DNA from 4 places in the Brevibacillus sp. SKDU10 genome. Region 3 is predicted to be linked to each of the others. Evidence: riboswitches for the same ligand, from Rfam matches in the RefSeq annotation. Region 3 holds a riboswitch; each other region holds the start of a gene.
The links. A riboswitch is a leader RNA that binds a small molecule or an ion and turns the genes downstream of it on or off. The one in region 3 is predicted to bind cobalamin.
Positions count from the first base shown of each region.

Region 1: it holds a riboswitch for cobalamin, as region 3 does, so the genes downstream of both, cobJ (precorrin-3B C(17)-methyltransferase) here and AYJ08_RS10015 (DUF4430 domain-containing protein) in region 3, are expected to answer to the same signal.
Region 2: it holds a riboswitch for cobalamin, as region 3 does, so the genes downstream of both, nrdI (class Ib ribonucleoside-diphosphate reductase assembly flavoprotein NrdI) here and AYJ08_RS10015 (DUF4430 domain-containing protein) in region 3, are expected to answer to the same signal.
Region 4: it holds a riboswitch for cobalamin, as region 3 does, so the genes downstream of both, AYJ08_RS11660 (FecCD family ABC transporter permease) here and AYJ08_RS10015 (DUF4430 domain-containing protein) in region 3, are expected to answer to the same signal.

Region 1 is NZ_LSSO01000149.1:71,431-76,080, reverse strand. Features, by position in the region: gene AYJ08_RS11245 (sirohydrochlorin chelatase) at 1-388, opposite strand, end outside; gene cobJ (precorrin-3B C(17)-methyltransferase) at 403-2,205, opposite strand; cobalamin riboswitch at 2,393-2,584, opposite strand; gene AYJ08_RS11235 (nitroreductase family protein) at 2,779-3,342, shown strand; gene AYJ08_RS11230 (hypothetical protein) at 3,451-3,969, shown strand; gene AYJ08_RS11225 (bifunctional transcriptional activator/DNA repair enzyme AdaA) at 4,146-4,650, opposite strand, start outside.
Region 2 is NZ_LSSO01000041.1:5,660-10,309, forward strand. Features, by position in the region: gene nrdE (class 1b ribonucleoside-diphosphate reductase subunit alpha) at 1-1,172, opposite strand, end outside; gene nrdI (class Ib ribonucleoside-diphosphate reductase assembly flavoprotein NrdI) at 1,138-1,563, opposite strand; cobalamin riboswitch at 1,762-1,958, opposite strand; gene xerS (tyrosine recombinase XerS) at 2,450-3,571, shown strand; partial or broken gene AYJ08_RS03745 (ABC-F family ATP-binding cassette domain-containing protein) at 3,742-4,650, opposite strand, start outside.
Region 3 is NZ_LSSO01000146.1:22,591-27,240, forward strand. Features, by position in the region: gene AYJ08_RS10005 (1-propanol dehydrogenase PduQ) at 1-979, opposite strand, end outside; gene AYJ08_RS10010 (hypothetical protein) at 1,248-1,799, opposite strand; gene AYJ08_RS10015 (DUF4430 domain-containing protein) at 1,789-2,184, opposite strand; adenosylcobalamin (AdoCbl) riboswitch at 2,237-2,389, opposite strand; gene AYJ08_RS10020 (NAD(P)/FAD-dependent oxidoreductase) at 2,486-3,916, opposite strand; gene AYJ08_RS10025 (ABC transporter ATP-binding protein) at 4,172-4,650, shown strand, end outside.
Region 4 is NZ_LSSO01000151.1:4,255-8,904, reverse strand. Features, by position in the region: gene spoVAD (stage V sporulation protein AD) at 1-445, opposite strand, end outside; gene spoVAC (stage V sporulation protein AC) at 458-931, opposite strand; gene AYJ08_RS11665 (DUF421 domain-containing protein) at 1,072-1,932, shown strand; cobalamin riboswitch at 2,344-2,540, shown strand; gene AYJ08_RS11660 (FecCD family ABC transporter permease) at 2,791-3,888, shown strand; gene AYJ08_RS11655 (ABC transporter ATP-binding protein) at 3,890-4,650, shown strand, end outside.

The DNA of each region.
Region 1 (4,650 bases), on a different contig from region 3:
CTAGCGGTGTATAGGTAGTTGTATGTTGTAGACGATCCCGCAAAATTTGCACCATATCCTCGTGAACACCTATGGGACGCCCATAGCGAAAATCTACATGGGGATATTTCGCCTTAGCTTCGTCTATTTCATGAGGGATGTGCAGTTTAGCATGGGCTGCTTGAAACAGCATTAAAGGTACCATTGCTACAGTGGTAGCGCCACGTTCTACTATTTTTTGCACGCCCTGCATAATGGTTGGTCTGGTTAACTCCAAGAAACAAGTCTCATACAGTGTCACGTCTGTTTGTTCCTGTAACAATTCCGTAACTCGCTGTGTAAACTGTAGAAGATGCTCATTTCCCTCGGCATCTCTGCTACCATGACCGATAAAAAGTATTCCGTTCAAAAAATTCCCCCCCCTTAATCTCCACACGGTTCTTCGATCTGCAATGGAGCTACGAATTCCTGATAGCGGTATTCAAGTACCTGCCCTGTACGTTTAAAGAATTTATGGAATCGTTCCTCGATATGACCCTTTGCCTTGTACTCATCCACAATCCGTTCTACAAGTCCAATGATCTGATCTTCTGGAACTCCCTCAGCTATACGTTGTCCAGGATGAGCGTTACGTCCGATGCGCTTGCCACCTAAAAACACATCATATGCGCCACGTCGGTATACAAGACCAATGTCTTCCATAACTGCACCGTAGCAAGCCATTCCGCAGCCGTTAAAGCCAATTTTTAAATCCTTTGGCACAGCTAGACCATCTAATCGTCTGCCTAATTCCTCAGCTACAGGGATCGATTCATCCTTTTCTAAATCACAAAAATCACAAGCTTTCACCTGCGCACTAGCCCCGATCGGAAACAATTGAAAGCCGACTGCTCTTAATTGTTGCGTGACCTGCTCTGGATCTACCTGCGGTAAGCGAAGAATAATTTGATGCTCAATGCTGTACATCATTTCTCCGCCATCCTTGGTCAAATCGGCCAGTAGACGCATTTGCTCAGAGGTAAAATTCTTACGAGCTACACCAGGCGAAACTCCTAGCTCTAAAATATCAACAACTCCGCTAAACGGGCGAGGTGGTGGAGTGATACCCTGATTTAACTCTAATGCTGTCTTTTCATCAACGCACGCAAGCGCTTCCATCGCTAATTGAAAGGCCTTTACCGCTTGTTTAGGAGCTTGAAAGCTCTCTGCCTCTGCCTGAAAAGAATTCTGTTCTACTTCCCCTGAGAATCGCCTGGGATTTGAAAGGGCTTCCATTGCCGCTGATGGTGCGGAATCAGAAACCTGAGCTTCTTGTATTGTAGCCTTCGGTGAAGTCGCTACAGCCACTTCTTGCACAGAAGATGACTCAGATACCGGATTTCCACTCTGAGGCTGGCTGTGAAGCGCCCAAGGCTCTGCCTTCTCCTGCAAGCGTTCATGAGGTTTTAACGGTTGATCCATGCGATTTAACGTATATTTACGTTGATATCCGCGCGGAGTAATAATTTTTTGGTCGTAAACAAAGGTAGTCGAGTTCCCGATGATTACTGTTGTCAGCATTCCAATTTCATGCTGCAGCATGTCTGCAAGTGTTGTAATTACAACATGCTCTCGATCTCTATAGGCGCTCTTTACGATTCCTACAGGCGTTTTTGGAGAACGATATTTTAATAATATTTGCTGTGTTTCTACAATTTGTCGTGTACGGCGACCACTGCGCGGGTTATACAGCGCAATGACAAAATCAGCAGAAGCGGCTGCTTCTACACGCTTAGCAATCGTTGCCCACGGTGTAAGATGGTCACTCAAGCTGATTGTGCAAGCGTCATGCATGATTGGAGCACCCAATAAAGACGCGCAAGACTGAATGGATGAAATACCAGGTACAACCTCTACCTTCACCCCAGCAGATTCCGTCCAGCCTTTTTCTACTAGGACTTCATAAACTAGTCCGGCCATGCCGTATACCCCAGCATCCCCACTAGAAATAACGCCAACAACTTGACCTAACTCAGCCAATCTTACCGCTTCTTGAGCGCGGCTAACCTCTTCTGTCATCCCAGTACGCACGACACTTTTGTCTGAAATAAGCTCTCGAATTAAATCTACATAAGTGTTGTAGCCAATTATCACTTCGCATTCCAGGATAGCCTCTTTTGCCCGATGCGTAATGTGATCATGATGTCCTGGTCCAAAGCCAATTAGTAGAATTTTTCCTTTCTCCATCTACTCCAAGCCCCCTATCCTTATTTGCAATCGACCTTACATTTTTATACAATAAAAAAAACAGCGCTTCCCCGTCTGACTTACGTGAGAAGTGCTGTTATGATGAGCTTGTTATTTTTTGAAAAGGAGTATCCCCTTCTGCAGCAAAACTGCTCTCATAACACCTCCCCATCTGCCGTAGGTCTGACGGTGTTGTTAGAATAAAGAGGGTAGCCTGACTCTTGGAATATCCTGCTCCTTTTCGTCTTCTGAAAATTTGTAATATCCAGTGACAAAAACGGGCTCTCCAATTACAGTGGCGGGACCGTGTTGGATTTTCACCAACTTCCCCTTGTGAATCGTTTCTCATGTAACAATTCCTTTATTCCCAAGCTTATGTGATTACTTCTATCATAATCCAATTTGCATTTTATTGTCCATACTTTTCTGTCTAGCCCACACGGGACTGGACAAGTGGTCAAAGAAGATCGTATACTGACATACTATTAGAAATCTTCTTTTTTTATGCATAGAGGAAAATATATTTGAATATACAGTATCATAATTAACATATTATAGAAAGGTTGTTAAAACATGTCCCTCTTACACACCTTACAACAACGTCAAGCTATACGCGCCTGCGATGGTCGCCCTGTAGAAAAAGAAAAGATTGAAAAGCTACTGGAAGCAGCTATATTAGCACCTAATGATCGCTTGCGAGAGCCTTGGCACTTCTATGTCATTCAAGGTGCTGCTAAGGAACGGTTTAACCAGCTAGCTCAGGATTTCTTGCTTGAACGCTTTCCTACCAAACCTCATTTAGTAGAAGAGTCCATGAAGAATGTTCTGGCTACCCCTCTCATTATAGTCGCTACATCACAAATCATAGAAGGCGACGAAGCTTCTTCGCTTGATAATGATTATGCTGTAAGCTGCGCTATTCATTCGATGTGGCTGATGGCTTCTGAGCTAGGTCTAGGTTTTGTGTGGCGTACGCGTGGTGTAGGTTTAGCTAGAGATGAACGTCTCAAAGCCTTCTTGTCCCTATCTGATCAAGAAAAAGTGATTGGTTCCTTATTTATTGGCTATCCAACTGATGAAGCCACACCTCGAACTGCTCGAAAGCCTTTCACGCAAAAAACAACCTGGGTTGAGTAAAGCTTTGGTATATTTCGAAAGGTTACAAAAAGGTTACATTTTTCCCCGCTTTGTTGTAACATTTTCCTCACCTGCTACGTATTATTTTTATAGTAGGTGATGATACATATGACAAACCACATGACTTTTGCCATACTGGTGGGCTTGTGTGCGACAGCGGGACTTTTTTTATTTCGACGCGCTGTGACGAGTGGAGATCGACAGCAAGGTGGATTCTGGATTAATGGTCTAGCTATCGCTATTGCAACTTTGCTGGTTTTATTCTCAAGCGCCATCGTCGTGTTCTTATTGGTTACGATTCTCTGGACAGTCGGCACTCTATTTCCTATGTTTGTCGACAAATCTGATTTCTGGACACTCGTTTCCTTTGCAGTCGTCTCCTTTTTCATGTTAATGCTGTACGAACTAATTCTTGAACCAGTCCTTTTATACATAATGCAAAGACTACATATCTCAAGAAATTGGAAATTGATACCTGAAATTTTAGCAACGACCTTCATTTTTTATCTCGTGCACACCACATGGATTCCTGATGTCTTGTTAACACCATTAACTCCTTTATTTGTTGGCTTATTAGCTGTAACAGTCGATTATTTTTTAGAGCGCATCATGGGTGAGAGAAGGTAAAAATGCAGACACGACAAAAAGCACCTCTTAGTTTGCGAATTTCGCAACATGACAGAAGGTGCTTTTTATCTGTCTTTTCCTCGTACAAAAAGGCGTTTCTGCCAGCTACAGAAACGCTTCAACTGTTCTTCCATTCTTTTTTATATGTATGTTCTCCCGTTTTACAGCAGATGCACTTAGCGTGTCGTCCCTGTTTTTCCCTGTTTCTTCTGCTGTAAGCGGTATTGAGTAGGTGTACAACCTGTTTCTTTCTGAAAAACAGCGGCAAAATAGGCACTATTACGAAAACCTACTCTGCTTGCAATCATTGAAACATTTCGATCTGTTTCTAGTAGCTGCTTCTTCGCTTCATCTATTCGGATGCGCGTTAAATATTTCCCTGGCGTTATCTTCATACAACGAGAAAAACAACGCTGCAAATAAAAAGGACTCACATAGAGACGTGACGCCATTTCACGCAGAGTTACGGGTTGGTTATAGCAATCGTGAATCATCTCTAGCAAACGGGTCGCCGCATCTTCTTCCGCTGATTTCCAGGTCGGTTCAGATGGTCTACAACGCTTGCAAGGACGAAAACCTGCAGCAATGGCATCGGACGCCGCATAATAAATCTTCACATGCTCTCTTTTGGGTGTCCTTGATTTGCATGACGGCTTGCAAAAGATACCCGTCGTGCTAAGG
Region 2 (4,650 bases), on a different contig from region 3:
ATATCGCGGTTAATAACATCCTCCACCCCATAATCATTAATGGTGGAAACTTCACTAAGCTGAGCGATTTCACTGCATAGATTAGAAAATTTAACTCGGCCAATCTCTTTTAATGCGTGATATTCATTAACATTATCAACATACATAATATATGGGTAACCAGATTCCATCTGGATTTGAGCTAATTTCATGATCAGATCACGTGCGCCGATTTTTTTCTTACGTACACGCGGGTTATTGACCAGCTCGTCATACATGCTGGTGATGTCCATATCGTCTAAGTGCTGCCCGTACTCTTTGAACACAGTATGAGGATAGAATAAGTACATGTCTTTATCTTTTTCTACTAGCTCAAAGAATTTATTAGGTGTAACAACGCCAAGTGATAAGGTTTTTATTCTGATTTTCTCATCGCTGTTGATTTTTTTGGTATCTAAGAATTCTTGAATGTCAGCATGGAAAATATTGAGATAAACAACTCCACTACCATCGCGTTGACCAAGCTGATTTGCATATGAGAATGCATCCTCAAACAGCTTCATTACAGGAAGAACCCCGCTAGCTTTACCATCTAGTCCTTTGATTTGCTCGCCAGCGGCACGGATTTTGCTCAGGTTCAAGCTTACACCGCCGCCAATTTTGCTTAATTGCAAGGCTGAATTAATAGAGAACCCAATCGAATTCATTGAATCATCTACCTCAAGCAAGAAACAGCTAACTAGCTCCCCGCGACGTTTTTTACCTGCATTCAAGAAGGTAGGAGTAGCAGGCTGATATTCTTGTGAGATTAACAGGTCTGCAAATTGCAGTGCTTTTTCGCTATCCCCTTTTGCTAGGAACAAGGCAACTACAGCAATTCGATCCTCGTAACGTTCAAGGAATTTGCTTCCATCGTTCGTTTTCATCGCATAATTATTATAAAACTTGAATGCACTCATGAAGGATGGGAAGCGGAATTTTTTATCATATACATAGCGATAGACCCGTTCGACATCGGCAAATTCATAGCCTTCAAACACTTCAGCTTCATAGTAGTCATTTTCAATTAAGTAGTTAATCTTCTCACGTAAGTTATGGAAAAAGACCGTATTCTGATTTACGTAATCAACGAAATAACTCTTCGCTGCCTCTAAATCTTTATGAAACTGAAATTTCCCGTCTTTCTTCACCATAATTTCGTTGTTCAACGTGATCCATTGTGGTAGTTGCGTGGACAAAGTGAAATACCTCCTGCTTAAAAGTTTCTACATCTCGTTTGGTACCGCTCAATTCAAATTTCATGACCAATGGTACATTGTATTGTTCGGCTATCTGGTCAGCTGCAAGTCCGTAGCGAGTCCCCCAATTCATGTTCCCGCTAGCTGCAACTCCCTTCATCCATTGAGAGTGTTGCGTTAGAAATTGTCGTGTCGTTTCAGGAACTTGTCCAAATCCCGTTGTATATGTAATCAGAATGAAAGGTTCGTTTATGACGATATCATCGGAAATTTGTATACAGCGAAAATCTAGTTTTTGGACGAAGCGTTTCACATTTCCTGTTTTGGAATCATATACGATCAGCATCGATACACCCCCCTTTCAGGTATAAAGGACATAAGATGGTAGCAAGCTGACTGCTGATAAATGTAACTTTTTGCCAACATAAAAAGCTCATCCCTTCATGGGTGAGCTTTAAAACGGCACAACAAAGAAAAAATAGCAAAGCAAATAGCCGCTACTATTTAATCCCCGTACCGTTTCAACTTCCCACTCCCCGAAGATGCGAAACTAAGAGAATGGGCAGGTCTACTGACTTGTGTTTCACTTTACTTTGAGCCCTTCCCATATAAGTCGCCTGAGACATGCTTATACAGTGGTTTTGCTCATTTCATCCACACTTACAGTTGCGGGGACAGCTCTGGAATTTCACCAGATTCCCTATTAAGTCGCAAAATGACACCTAATTCTCGGCGGTAAAGTAACTTTTTATCAGTATGTAGTATATAACATTCATATGAGACACTAAATGTAGTCTTGTCACCTAGCATACAATGTTTCTATCAAAAGAGCAAGATACAAAATGCCTACGAGTTAAAAATAAAACTCGGCTCATAAATAGACAGAAAAACAAGCTAGATTTCATGCAAAAATGCCTCTTTTATATGTTTTTCCAGCTCATAACTACACTCCTATTCTTATATAACAGAGCATCCACTCAGACTGTTACAGCTTACCTAGTAACGTAACTATTACTGGGAAACTCATAACTAGACTTCAACAAACAGGCGTAGAGGCTAACACAATTATCCATAATTAGCTTGTTTCATAAGAACAAATGTTCTATAATTGAAGTAAGCAATCTACATCCCTTACAGATATATCATTGTACCAGTATAAAGTCATTTTGATAACATGTTTATATGTATTTATTTTAATAGACGAAGTTGAGCAAAGGATGGTGGTCATTCTCATGTCTGTTACAAAACAACGGGATTCCTTGCAACTCCTTGAGAAAATCCCTTCTTTTCCTTGGTTTGTTGAAAAATATGTGGATCACAAAAGATCAAAGCGCGCTTCGGTCTCCACTTTACTCGGCTATTTGCGTGATTTTGAATTCTTTTTTCGGTGGCTAATGGCAGAGGGCCTTTCCACCGCCCAGGAAATGAGCGAAATTAGACTCGATGAATTAGAGGGACTACGCAAAGAAACCGTCGAAGCCTATCTTCTCTACTTACAGGACTCTCACTTATTTGAGCGTTCGTTGCTATTAACAAAACCCACTAAAAGTGCAAAAAAAGAATACAGTGATTTGACAATATCTCGCAAGCTTTCTAGTTTAAAATCCCTGTTTTACTATTTATCTGCACTCTCAGAGGATGAACATGGCGAATCTTACTTGAAGCGAAACGTGATGGCAAAAATTGAGTTACATGTAGAAGAGGTTACACCGCTTGCTCGTGCAAACGCTATCCGCTCTAAGATTTTAATAGATGACCAAATCCAAAAGTTTGTCGATTTTGTATATCATGGCTACCTAGAGTTTTGTGATACCAAGAAAAAGCTACATTTTCACTATCGAAATCGGGATCGCGATGTAGCCATTATCGCTCTAATCCTTTCTGGCGGATTTCGTGTCTCTGAAATTGTTAATTTGAACCTACAAAATGTGGTCTTGGAAAAAAATCAGGTCTTAATGATTCGAAAAGGCAAAAAAGAGGATGCTCCATTCTTCAGTGACTGGGGAAAGGAATATTTGCTTCGTTATTTGAATACACGCCAAAAGTATCAGCCGCCTGCTCATGAGGACGCGTTATTTCTCACGGTATCACCTACGAACCCAATCGGACACCGCATCGATCTACGTTCCGTTCAAAAATTAGTTAAAAAATATGGAAGTGCATTCGGAATGCCGGACATTTCTGTACATAAATTACGTCATAGCTTTGCTACCCAATTTTTGCGCTTAAACCCTGATCCTCATCAGCTTCAAGCTCAATTAGGACATTCAAAAATAGATACGACGATGCAATACGCCCATGTACTCGATGATGCGTTGAGTCAAGCAGTCAATCGAACAACCAGTAAATTGTAATGAAACGCCCCCTCTTCGTTACATGAAAATACCTACAACGTCAAAGCTGCACCCAATCTTATTCGTTACACGATCCTCCCGTTATGCTAAGACATACAAAAAAACAGGCAGCATCCTTCTCTTTGAAAGATAGCTGCCTGCTCCTATTTACTTACTATTCTGGGGCCAATCTATTCTTTCCCTTGCATGGCGTACCACATTTCATAGAGCTGTTTGATCTCTTGTTCTTGTGCTTCTAGTTGATTCTGGTAGTGGACTAGCTGTACATAGTCATCCTTAGCTTGCTCCATTTCTCGCTGCCACGCCTTACATTGCTCCTCTTTTCGAGCGATCTTTGCTTCCAATTGCTGAAGCTTAAATGCATTCACTTTAGGAACTTTCGCTTTAGGGAGAGAATTAGCCAGTGCCAGATCTTCATTCTCTGTTTGCTTTGTTTGAAGTACAAGATCTACCGTTTCAGCCTGGTCACATCGTCCCTTTTGTTGCCGATCAGTATGACTCTGCGTTTTGTCTTGTATTCCTTTTGCGATCTTGTCTTTTTGCTTGTGCACTCCTATTGTATGATTGGTAACGAATCGGTGCTTTCTGCGCTTTTCTCTCGCTTCCTCATAGGTTCCTTCATAATGGATTAGACGCTGATTATCAATCCAGCAGACGCCGCCTACCATTTTTTGCAAGAAATACCGATCATGAGATACAACGACAAGTGAACCTTGATAATGGAGCAGGGCTTCCTCTAATGTTTCTCTCGCTTCAATATCCAAGTGGTTTGTAGGCTCATCTAGTATAAATAGATTGATGTCTTGATGCATTAACTGAGCCAGCCTTAATCTCATCCGCTCTCCACCACTGAGCTGTCCCACTTTTTTAAAAACTTGCTCTCCATAAAACAAAAAACCTGCCAGGATATGCCGTGCTTGTGCTTCTGTTACAATGGCGATCTCTCGAAACGCGTCAATCACACGCCGATTGGGATCTCCTTCTAAAGCCTGTTGTGATAAATAACCGATCTTTACTTGGCTTCCAAGTGCTATCGTACCTGCATCCGGTTCTAGCTCCCCTAAAATCATTTTAAGGAG
Region 3 (4,650 bases):
TTTTCAATTGTTTTTGCAATTGCTTGATTGCATTAATTAAACTGCGCACTCCACTTCTTGTATTGCTTGCTGGAAGACCCAAGGTTTTAGCAATAGCTGCGTATCTTTTAGCGGTCGCCTGATTTTCTCTCCCACCATATCCTGTTCCACAATTCGCATTGAATTCGATGACATGTGGAAGCAGCAAGGAATTCATGCGACCATGAGGAATGTGGAACTTAGCTCCAGCTACATGGGCAATTCCGTGATTTAGACCCAGTGATGTAACATTAAAGGCCATCCCTGCAAGGCATGAAGCATTGTGCATTTTTTCACGTGCCTCTAAATCATTACCATCCTTGTATGCTCTTACTAAATATTCAAAGACAAGCTTCATCGCCTTTTCCGCAAGAGCATCAGAAATATCATTTGCTTTGGTAGACACAAACGCCTCGATGGCATGCGTCAAAACATCCATTCCCGTATCGGCTGTAATAAAATCAGGAACACTTTTTACCAGCTCTGGGTCTAAAATAGCTTCTTCTGGCGTCATATCATTCGACACTAGAGGATACTTAATATTTTTTTGCTGATCACTAATAACAGAAAATGCGGTTACCTCTGATCCTGTTCCACTTGTTGTCGGAATCGCAATGAAAGGAAGGTCTTTTTGGTTCGACACTTGTTTCGCAAAATATTTCATTGCTTTCGCTGCATCGATAGCTGAGCCTCCTCCTAGTGCAACAATCGTATCCGTTTCAAACTCACTGAGGGCTTTCATTCCACTTACAACAACCTCGATTGGCGGGTCTGGAACGATATCACTAAAAACCATGTGCTTATTACTTTCGTCAATTTGGTCAATGACATGCTGAATCATTCCCGATTGAACCATAAAAGGGTCTGTGACAATAAAAATTCGTTTTTCTTTCAGATCCTGCAGACGATTTAAAGCGCCTTGTCCCATGTAAATATCTGTTTTAAAACTAACCTTATCCATGCTGACACCTCCATTTGGAATAAAAAAAGAGGCTTTTTAGAAGGGAGCATACCCTTTAAAAGCCTCTTTGCTATCTACATAAGTAACACGTCTTTGTGTAACCTGTATTCTGTTTTCTACCAATACTGTACTACTATATTTACCATATAGTCAACTATGTATTGATTGTTATTTTTAAAAACACTATACACGTCTTTGTGTATAAAAACCTTTTACGTCAAAGGTTTGATATGATTCGGCAAGCACTACTTTGTGCCTGTTCAGATTGTCAAGACTTAGCAAAATGTTGATTTATCAATTTGTTCAACAAAGGAAGTAAAAGAGGTGCGAGTACGAAATAAAAAACAAAATTCCCAATTGCATGCATCGTATCATAGGAGACTCCTGCTAGATAATAAGCAAGAAAATAAGATGAACCGTAAAGCGGTATCTGACAAAGAGAGTTAATAAACCCGTAAAGCATTCCTGTAAATCCGGCGTATATGGCCATCACGAACAAGGAAAGCTTTGGAAACACAGGACGTATAAATATGCCGGTTACCACGACAATTACACAGTACGCAACGATCTGCGGGATAATCCAAATCCCGATTCCCAGAACCATATTTGACAAAATCATCACAATTATCGCAAGCAACAAACCATATCGAAGTCCCATGAGAATTGTCATAAGAATGACAAATGTTGTCACGGGCTGTACGTTAGGTATGGACGACAGTGCAATCCGGCCAGCAACAGACAAGGCAGCTAAGATAGCTAGCAGCGTTATGCCTCTTACACTGGATAGGGGTGCTTTGTGTATTTGGTAGTTAGGAGGCATGTAAATCCCACTTAATGACATCGCCATCTTTGACTTTAAGATCCTTGGCTCCTGTAACCGCTGGTGCTCCGTTCACTTCGTATAGCCAATACTTTTTCTCTGCTGGATTTTGCTTCACATTCTCAATTGACGTGATAAATCCATTATCGTCTTCCACTTTAAAATTGGTTTTCATCAACTCATACAAGGTTTGATCCCCTTTGAATTGAATTGTTTTTTCAGCAATTTTGGTTTTGCCCTGATCGCTTGAAACTTCCACAACGATCTTGTTTTCAACCTTTTCTTCTGCTGCTGTGTTTTGTGCTGCATCATTATTTGAACAACCCACTACACTTACCATCGCAAGTGCAATAAGTAAGGCGATTTGACAAACTCTTCTTACCATATTCGCTCCTTTCTCCATTAAAAAAGTCTAGTGAGGCGGGAACATCACTAGACATGGACTAACCACTTTCGCCTCGAAATGGTTAGCCTTTCAGTAGTTTTTAGGCAAAAGACCTGACTTAAGACCGGAAAACAGTCTATCACAGTGGCGGGACCGCGTTGGATTTGCACCAAACTTCCATTGCCTAAAACTATTATTATTTACGTTAATGAGGTGTGACCCATTTGAAAATATTATAGCATAAGAAATGGACTTGACAATCATACTGTTGTGACAAAATATAGTTGTATTCTTCCATATTTTAAGACAGTTGACGTAAAATTCCCCGAGCAATATGAACGCCGCATGCTCCTGCTTGCGCAAGCCCTCGCGTTAACCCTGCTCCATCACCGCCTGCATATAAACCAATAATTTCTGTTTCAAAATGGGGATTCAAATATGGACGTGCTGAATAGAATTTCGCTTCTACTCCATAAAACATCGTGTGTTCACTTGCAATGCCCGGCGTAACATGATCGAGTGCCTCCACCATTTCAATTAAGCTTTTCATTGTATTATATGGTAATACTAAGCCGAGATCACCTGGTACGGCTTCTTTTAACGTTGGCTCAATAAATCCCTCTTTCAGTCGTTTTTCTGTAGATCGCCGACCACGTTTTATATCGCCAAAGCGCTGTACAATCACGGAGCCGTTAGAAAGATCATTCGCTCGCCTTGACACCTCTTTAGCGTATTCGTTTGGCTTATCAAATGGTTCTGTAAAGACATGAGACACAAGCAGAGCAAAGTTCGTGTTAGGGGACCCCAGCTTCTCATCCTTGTATGCATGCCCGTTAGCCGCCATCACGCCGCTGTGATTTTCTACAACTACATGACCGCTTGGGTTGGAACAAAAGCTTCGCACAATTTGATCCGTAGAAGATTTGAACAAGAACTTCCCTTCATATAGATGCTTATTGATTTCTTCCATGACTACATTGGTCGTTTCTACACGAACCCCCACATCTACTTGATTGTTACTCAATCGCAGACCCTGTTTTTTCAAAATCTCGCCGAACCATTGCGAGCCGTCTCGGCCAGGAGCAATAACGATTTTGTTCGCTCGGTACTCCTGACCCTTTTTACAGGTAATTCCGCGAATTTCTTTACCATTTTCCGTTTTCTCAACAATGATATCTTCCACTTCCTGCTTAAACATCATTGTGATTTTTGGTTCTAGCTCTTCGCAGATACTTTTCAAAATCTCTAAGTTTTGTTCCGTACCTAAATGGCGGACATTTGCACGCAGTAGTTTCAGTCCAACGGCTTGCCCCTTACGTTCTATATCACGGACTGCCTCCGTAGTTGGATCGGTTATATTGGAGGTTGCTCCGTGTTTTAAATTAATATCATCAACATATTTAATCAGTTCAAGCACTTCAGAAGGTGCTAAATAATCGGTCATCCAGCCACCGAATTCTGTCGTGATGTTAAATTTTCCATCTGAATAAGCTCCTGCTCCACCAAATCCGTTGGTAATTGAGCAGGCTGGCAAGCAACCACTAAAATCCTTTCGACCTGCTGGAGGCGGACATTTACTGATTTTTTTCTCAAGGATGGGACAGCGACGCGAGTAAATATTATGTCCTTTCTCAATCAACAGGATCTGTAAATCAGGTTTTTTATGGATTAATTCATATGCCGTAAAAATTCCTGCTGGACCAGCTCCGACAATGATAACATCATAATTCATAGATGTTGCCCCCTTGAAAATGTTAGGAAATTACAAGCCTTATTGATTATAACATTGCTTCTTAAATAATCAAGAAATAATCCGAACATTTTTATATAATATTTATTTTTTGTTCGTATTATTGATTTGTAATTGTTGTTGAGAAAAAATATAATTAAACGATATTTCCTTCTTAATCCTTTCATTTCTAGATTGATATATAAGACAGAAAATTAGTACAATGATTAAAAAGACGAAAAAGGAGAGAACCTACTCGTGCATGCTGAACCAATTCTTACTTTAAACAAGGTAAGCTGGAAACGCGGTGATACACCTATTCTTAAAGAAATAAGCTGGAACATTCATTCTCAAGAGCATTGGTGTCTACTCGGTCTAAATGGATCAGGTAAATCAACCATCCTACAGCTTCTAAACGGTTATATTTGGCCTACTTCTGGAGAAATTGAGGTTCTTGGGAAAAAATTCGGTACCTATGACTTGCGACAGTTACGCAAAGAAATCGGCCTTGTCAGTAGTTCTCTGCAACAACAGCTTCGAGGCGGCGATACCGCGCTAGATATTGTATTATCTGGTAAACACGCTTCTTTAAGCCTTTACGAGCCAAAGATTCAAGAAGAGATAGAGCAGGCAAAAGCTCTATTAGAACAATTTGGTTGCACTCATTTAGAGCATCGTCCCTATCAGGTTTTGTCACAAGGGGAACGTCAGCGTATTTTATTAGCCCGTGCCCTAAT
Region 4 (4,650 bases), on a different contig from region 3:
GATAACGATACTGTTTCTCAGCAGTCGAATTGTGGCTGCAAGTACTCGTAAGAACATAATTAGCTGACCTGCTATCTATCAATTGGGCTGCTAAAGCCAACCCCTCCATAGAGGTTGAACAAGCACCAAATATCCCTAGATAAGGTACCCCAATCGTACGTGCTGAAAAGCTTGAGGAGGTGATTTGGTTCATTAAGTCTCCTGTAATGAGATAATTGATATCTCCTTTTTGCAAGCTAGCTCGTTTGACAGCGAGATCACAAGCTTCTTCCAGCATCATTTTTTCTGCCTTTTCAAAGCTGTCTTGCTCCAGCCAGGTATCACTATGAAGAATATCAAAATCATTCGCAATTTTTCCTTGTGCTTCGAAAGGCCCACCAACAGTTGCGGTGGATAAAATCGTTGGCTTGCTTGGAAAAATCCATGATTGATGTCCCTTTAACATCTTCAGATCCTCCTATCCTACCGCATAAGTAACAAACCATTTTACTAACGCGATGAAAAATGCGGCAACTACACCAAAAACGATAACAGAGCCTGCTAATTTAAACATGTTGCCGCCCACACCAAGTACATATCCTTCACTTTTGTGTTCAATAGCTGCTGAAGCAATCGAATTGGCAAAACCGGTAACAGGAACAGCAGTTCCAGCACCTCCGAATTGTGCAAGCTTGTCGTATACGCCAAAACCAGTTAGGAGAACAGAAATGGCGATTAGGACAGCAGAGGTTGGGTTTCCAGCGCTTTTTTCATCAAAGTGAAAAAAGTGAATGAAAAAGGTTTGAATAAATTGTCCAAGTAAACAAATCAAACCACCAACCCAAAAAGCCCGAATGGTATTTTTAAGCACAGGTCGTGGAGGCTCTAACGCTTTTGCAAAGGCTTGATATTCGATTTGAGTTGCGGTTAATTTACTGTTTTTTGTAGCCATTGTTAACTCCTTTATTGATGTAGTCAAAGTTAATTTGGAATACAAAGCCAGTTTTTATACCTGACTTTTATAGATAAAAACCAACAAAGTAACACAATCTAAATACATAGAAGGATTAGATGTTACTAGGGAGGATATTTATGCCTGAATTCTGGGAGATTGTTATTAGGTCAATCGTTACGCTTTTTACTTTATTGTTCTTGACCCGTTTAATGGGAAAACGCCAAATTGCCCAAGCCACTTTTTTTGAATATATTGTAGGTGTTACGATTGGCTCTATTGCGGGATTCATTTCTGCTGACGTTGATGATAGGTTTTTGAACGGATTCGTTAGCATGATCATTTGGGCCCTTATTTCATTTCTTCTCAGTTATCTATCGGTCAAAAGTAAGACAGTGAGCGATATAGTTGAAGGAAATGCTCGTGTACTGATCAAAGATGGGAAAATTATGGAGGATAATCTCAAGAAAGAGAATTATACTGGTGAGGAATTGTTAGAACAATTGCGCTTAAAAAATGTATTCTCAATTGCAGATGTTGAGTATGCGCTATTAGAGCAGAACGGTCAGATTAGTGTCCTGCTCAAAAAAGAAAATCAACCGCTTACTGCCAAAGATCTGAATATCCAAGGAGCTCCAAGCCGAGAGCCTCAAACGGTCATTTTGGATGGGAATGTCATGTTAGAGCCTTTGGCAACCACAGGATTGTCGAAAAGATGGCTCCACACAACTCTCAATAAGATGGGAATACCATTGGAAAACGTTTATATAGGACAAGTAGACAGTTATGGGCAATTGAATGTAGATTTATATGATGACCAAATTACTGTACCAGTCCCTCAGGAAAAACCATTGACATTGTCTACGTTGAAAAAATGCCAAGCAGATTTGGAGACTTTTTCACTTGAAACAAAAAATAACGTGGCCAAAAAGGAATATGAGAAGGGGGCTCAAAGCTTAAAAAAAATGATAGAAGGGGTAAAACCTTTCTTACAGAGCTAACAAGGGTCGATACAGAAGCCCTTATAATAGGAACCTTGTCCAGCCAAGTTACTAAAATCATCAAGGGGCTAATGCTTAGGCTATATGACAGGAACCTGATAATGGCAGGGGTATAAAATTGATTGCAACTTACATGAAAGGTAAGCTATCCTTAATTGGATGGCTTTTTTGCCTTTCCTATTACATTCATGGAAAGATAGAAACGAAGCGTGAATAAAATGAGAAAGAAAAGAAATTTTGATATAAATTAAATAACATAATTAACATTATGTAAACAATCCACTGACTGATTACTACCAAACTTCAAACATTACGTAAATATTTTACAAAGTTCTTACAAACCTATCACAAATTAACCATTGCCTTGCCATGTTCCACCAAATCGTGTTACACTCACAAACAATTACAACAGATTTATAGCCATGTTACGGTGTTTGATTTCAGGATCAGACTTAAAAGGGAAGTTCGGTGAAAATCCGATGCGGTCCCGCCACTGTAAATGAGGAGCAACATCCGATACACCACTGTTCGCTTTTGCAGAGAATGGGAAGGGAGGATGCTTGCGAGGATTCATGAGCCAGGAGACCTGCCGTAAGATGTAACACTCCCACGAGGATGGGCAGGTGTTTGGGTAGGTCGTATGATGATAGTGTACATACACCTATAGGAATTGGTTTGTCCAAAAACCCAAGCATCTGTCTCCTTTTGGAACGGATGCTTTTTTGTGCGAATCTTTAAGTAATAACATGTTAGCGGGGCGTAGAGGTCCAATTGCGGTGCCACCTGCACTTGAAGCTTGGGTGATCACTGAGTTAGTAGTTTCATTTTGTTACTTTGTTTTAAATAGGGGGGAGAAGCATGCAACAAACCGCCACGACAGCCCCAAGGTCAGTAAACAGCATCGGTACGCAATATACAAAAAATTGGATAGCGAAATTGATGGGAAGCGGCGTGGTATTATTTTTATCGCTGACGGTTGCAATCATGCTGGGACCAGTACAAATTGACCCAGTTACCGTTTGGAAGGTCATAGGCTCACATGTTCCTTTTGTACAACAATGGGTAGGGACAGACGTGTCTAACGCGCAGATGCATATTGTTTGGGATATTCGACTGCCACGTGTTTTATTATCTGCGGTTGTAGGTGCCGGGTTGTCTATTGTTGGGATAGCCATTCAGGCATTGATTCGTAATCCTTTAGCTGATCCATATATCTTAGGCGTATCATCAGGGGCATCGGTGGGAGCAACAGCAGTGCTGTTATTTGGTAGTTTGGGAGTATTTGGTTCGTATGCGCTTTCTTTAGCGGCCTTTTTAGGTGCTTTGGCTTCCGTTATATTGGTGTTTCTTTTGTCTTTGGTAGGCGGAAGGGTGCAGCTAATACGTTTGTTGTTAGCTGGAATAGCTGTGTCTATTATGTTGTCAGCGCTTACTAGTTTTTTTATTATGCTGGCACCAAGAGCGGAAAGCCTTTCAAGTGTGCTGTACTGGATGATGGGAAGCTTCACTCGTGCCAAGTGGGAGTCACTTGTATTGCCAACGATTGCAGTACTTGCTTTCTTTATATTCTTATGGGTAAATGCACGCAATCTAAATTTGTTGATACTAGGGGAAGAAACCTCTACGCTACTTGGCTTACATCCAGAAAATATGCGTAAGATTCTACTGATTACGATTTCTCTCGTTACAGGCTTACTGGTTGCTGTAAGCGGTAGCATTGGCTTTGTTGGTTTAATGTTACCCCATATCTTTCGCTTGTGGGTGGGTTCTGATCATAGGAGGCTAATCCCTCTTTGTGCCTGTGGTGGAGCGATTTTTATGATCTGGGCGGATGTATTGGCTAGACTAATCATTGCCCCCGAAGAATTGCCGATAGGAATAGTCACAGCGCTTTGCGGCGGTCCATTTTTTATCTGGCTGCTGCGTCGTAGGGCGTATACGTTTGGAGGAAGCTAATGTGCCTACAAAATTGGACGTAGACAAGCATGTTGAGTTAAAACAAGTTGGATATGAGATTCAAGGGACATGTATCTTGCAGGATATAGATTTACACGTACAAAAAGGAGAATTCGTGGGCTTGCTTGGCCCGAATGGTAGTGGTAAATCTACTCTTCTTAAGCAGGTATATCGGACTCTTTTACCCACTACAGGCAGTATCTATTTACTGGAAAGAGAGCTTGGTCAATACCAGCAGAAGCAATTAGCAAAAGAACTGAGTGCAGTGGTTCAAGAAACGCAGATTCAATTTGATTTTAATGTATACGAGCTTGTACTGATGGGACGTTCTCCGCACAAGAGTATGTGGGAGCAGGAGAATAAGCATGATCTAGCGTTAGTAGAGCAAGCTCTAGCTCAAGTTGGCCTGCAGAACATGGGTGATCGGAGTTATCTGAGTTTATCCGGGGGAGAAAAGCAGCGCGTCTTATTAGCAAGAGCAATTGTACAAGAGACCGATCTGTTACTGCTGGATGAACCGACTAATCATTTGGACATCCATCATCAATTAGGGATGCTCAAATTGCTGAAACAACAGCAAAAAAGCGTATTGGCCGCCTTACATGATTTAAATTTGGCCGCTATGTTCTGCGATCGTCTTTATATGCTAGAAAAAGGAGTTATCGTTTGCTCTGGAACTCCTCAGGAAGTTCTTCGGCCTGAAATTTTAGAACGAGTGTACAAGATTCAAACAGAAGTAACCGTTCATCCAGTTACAGGAAG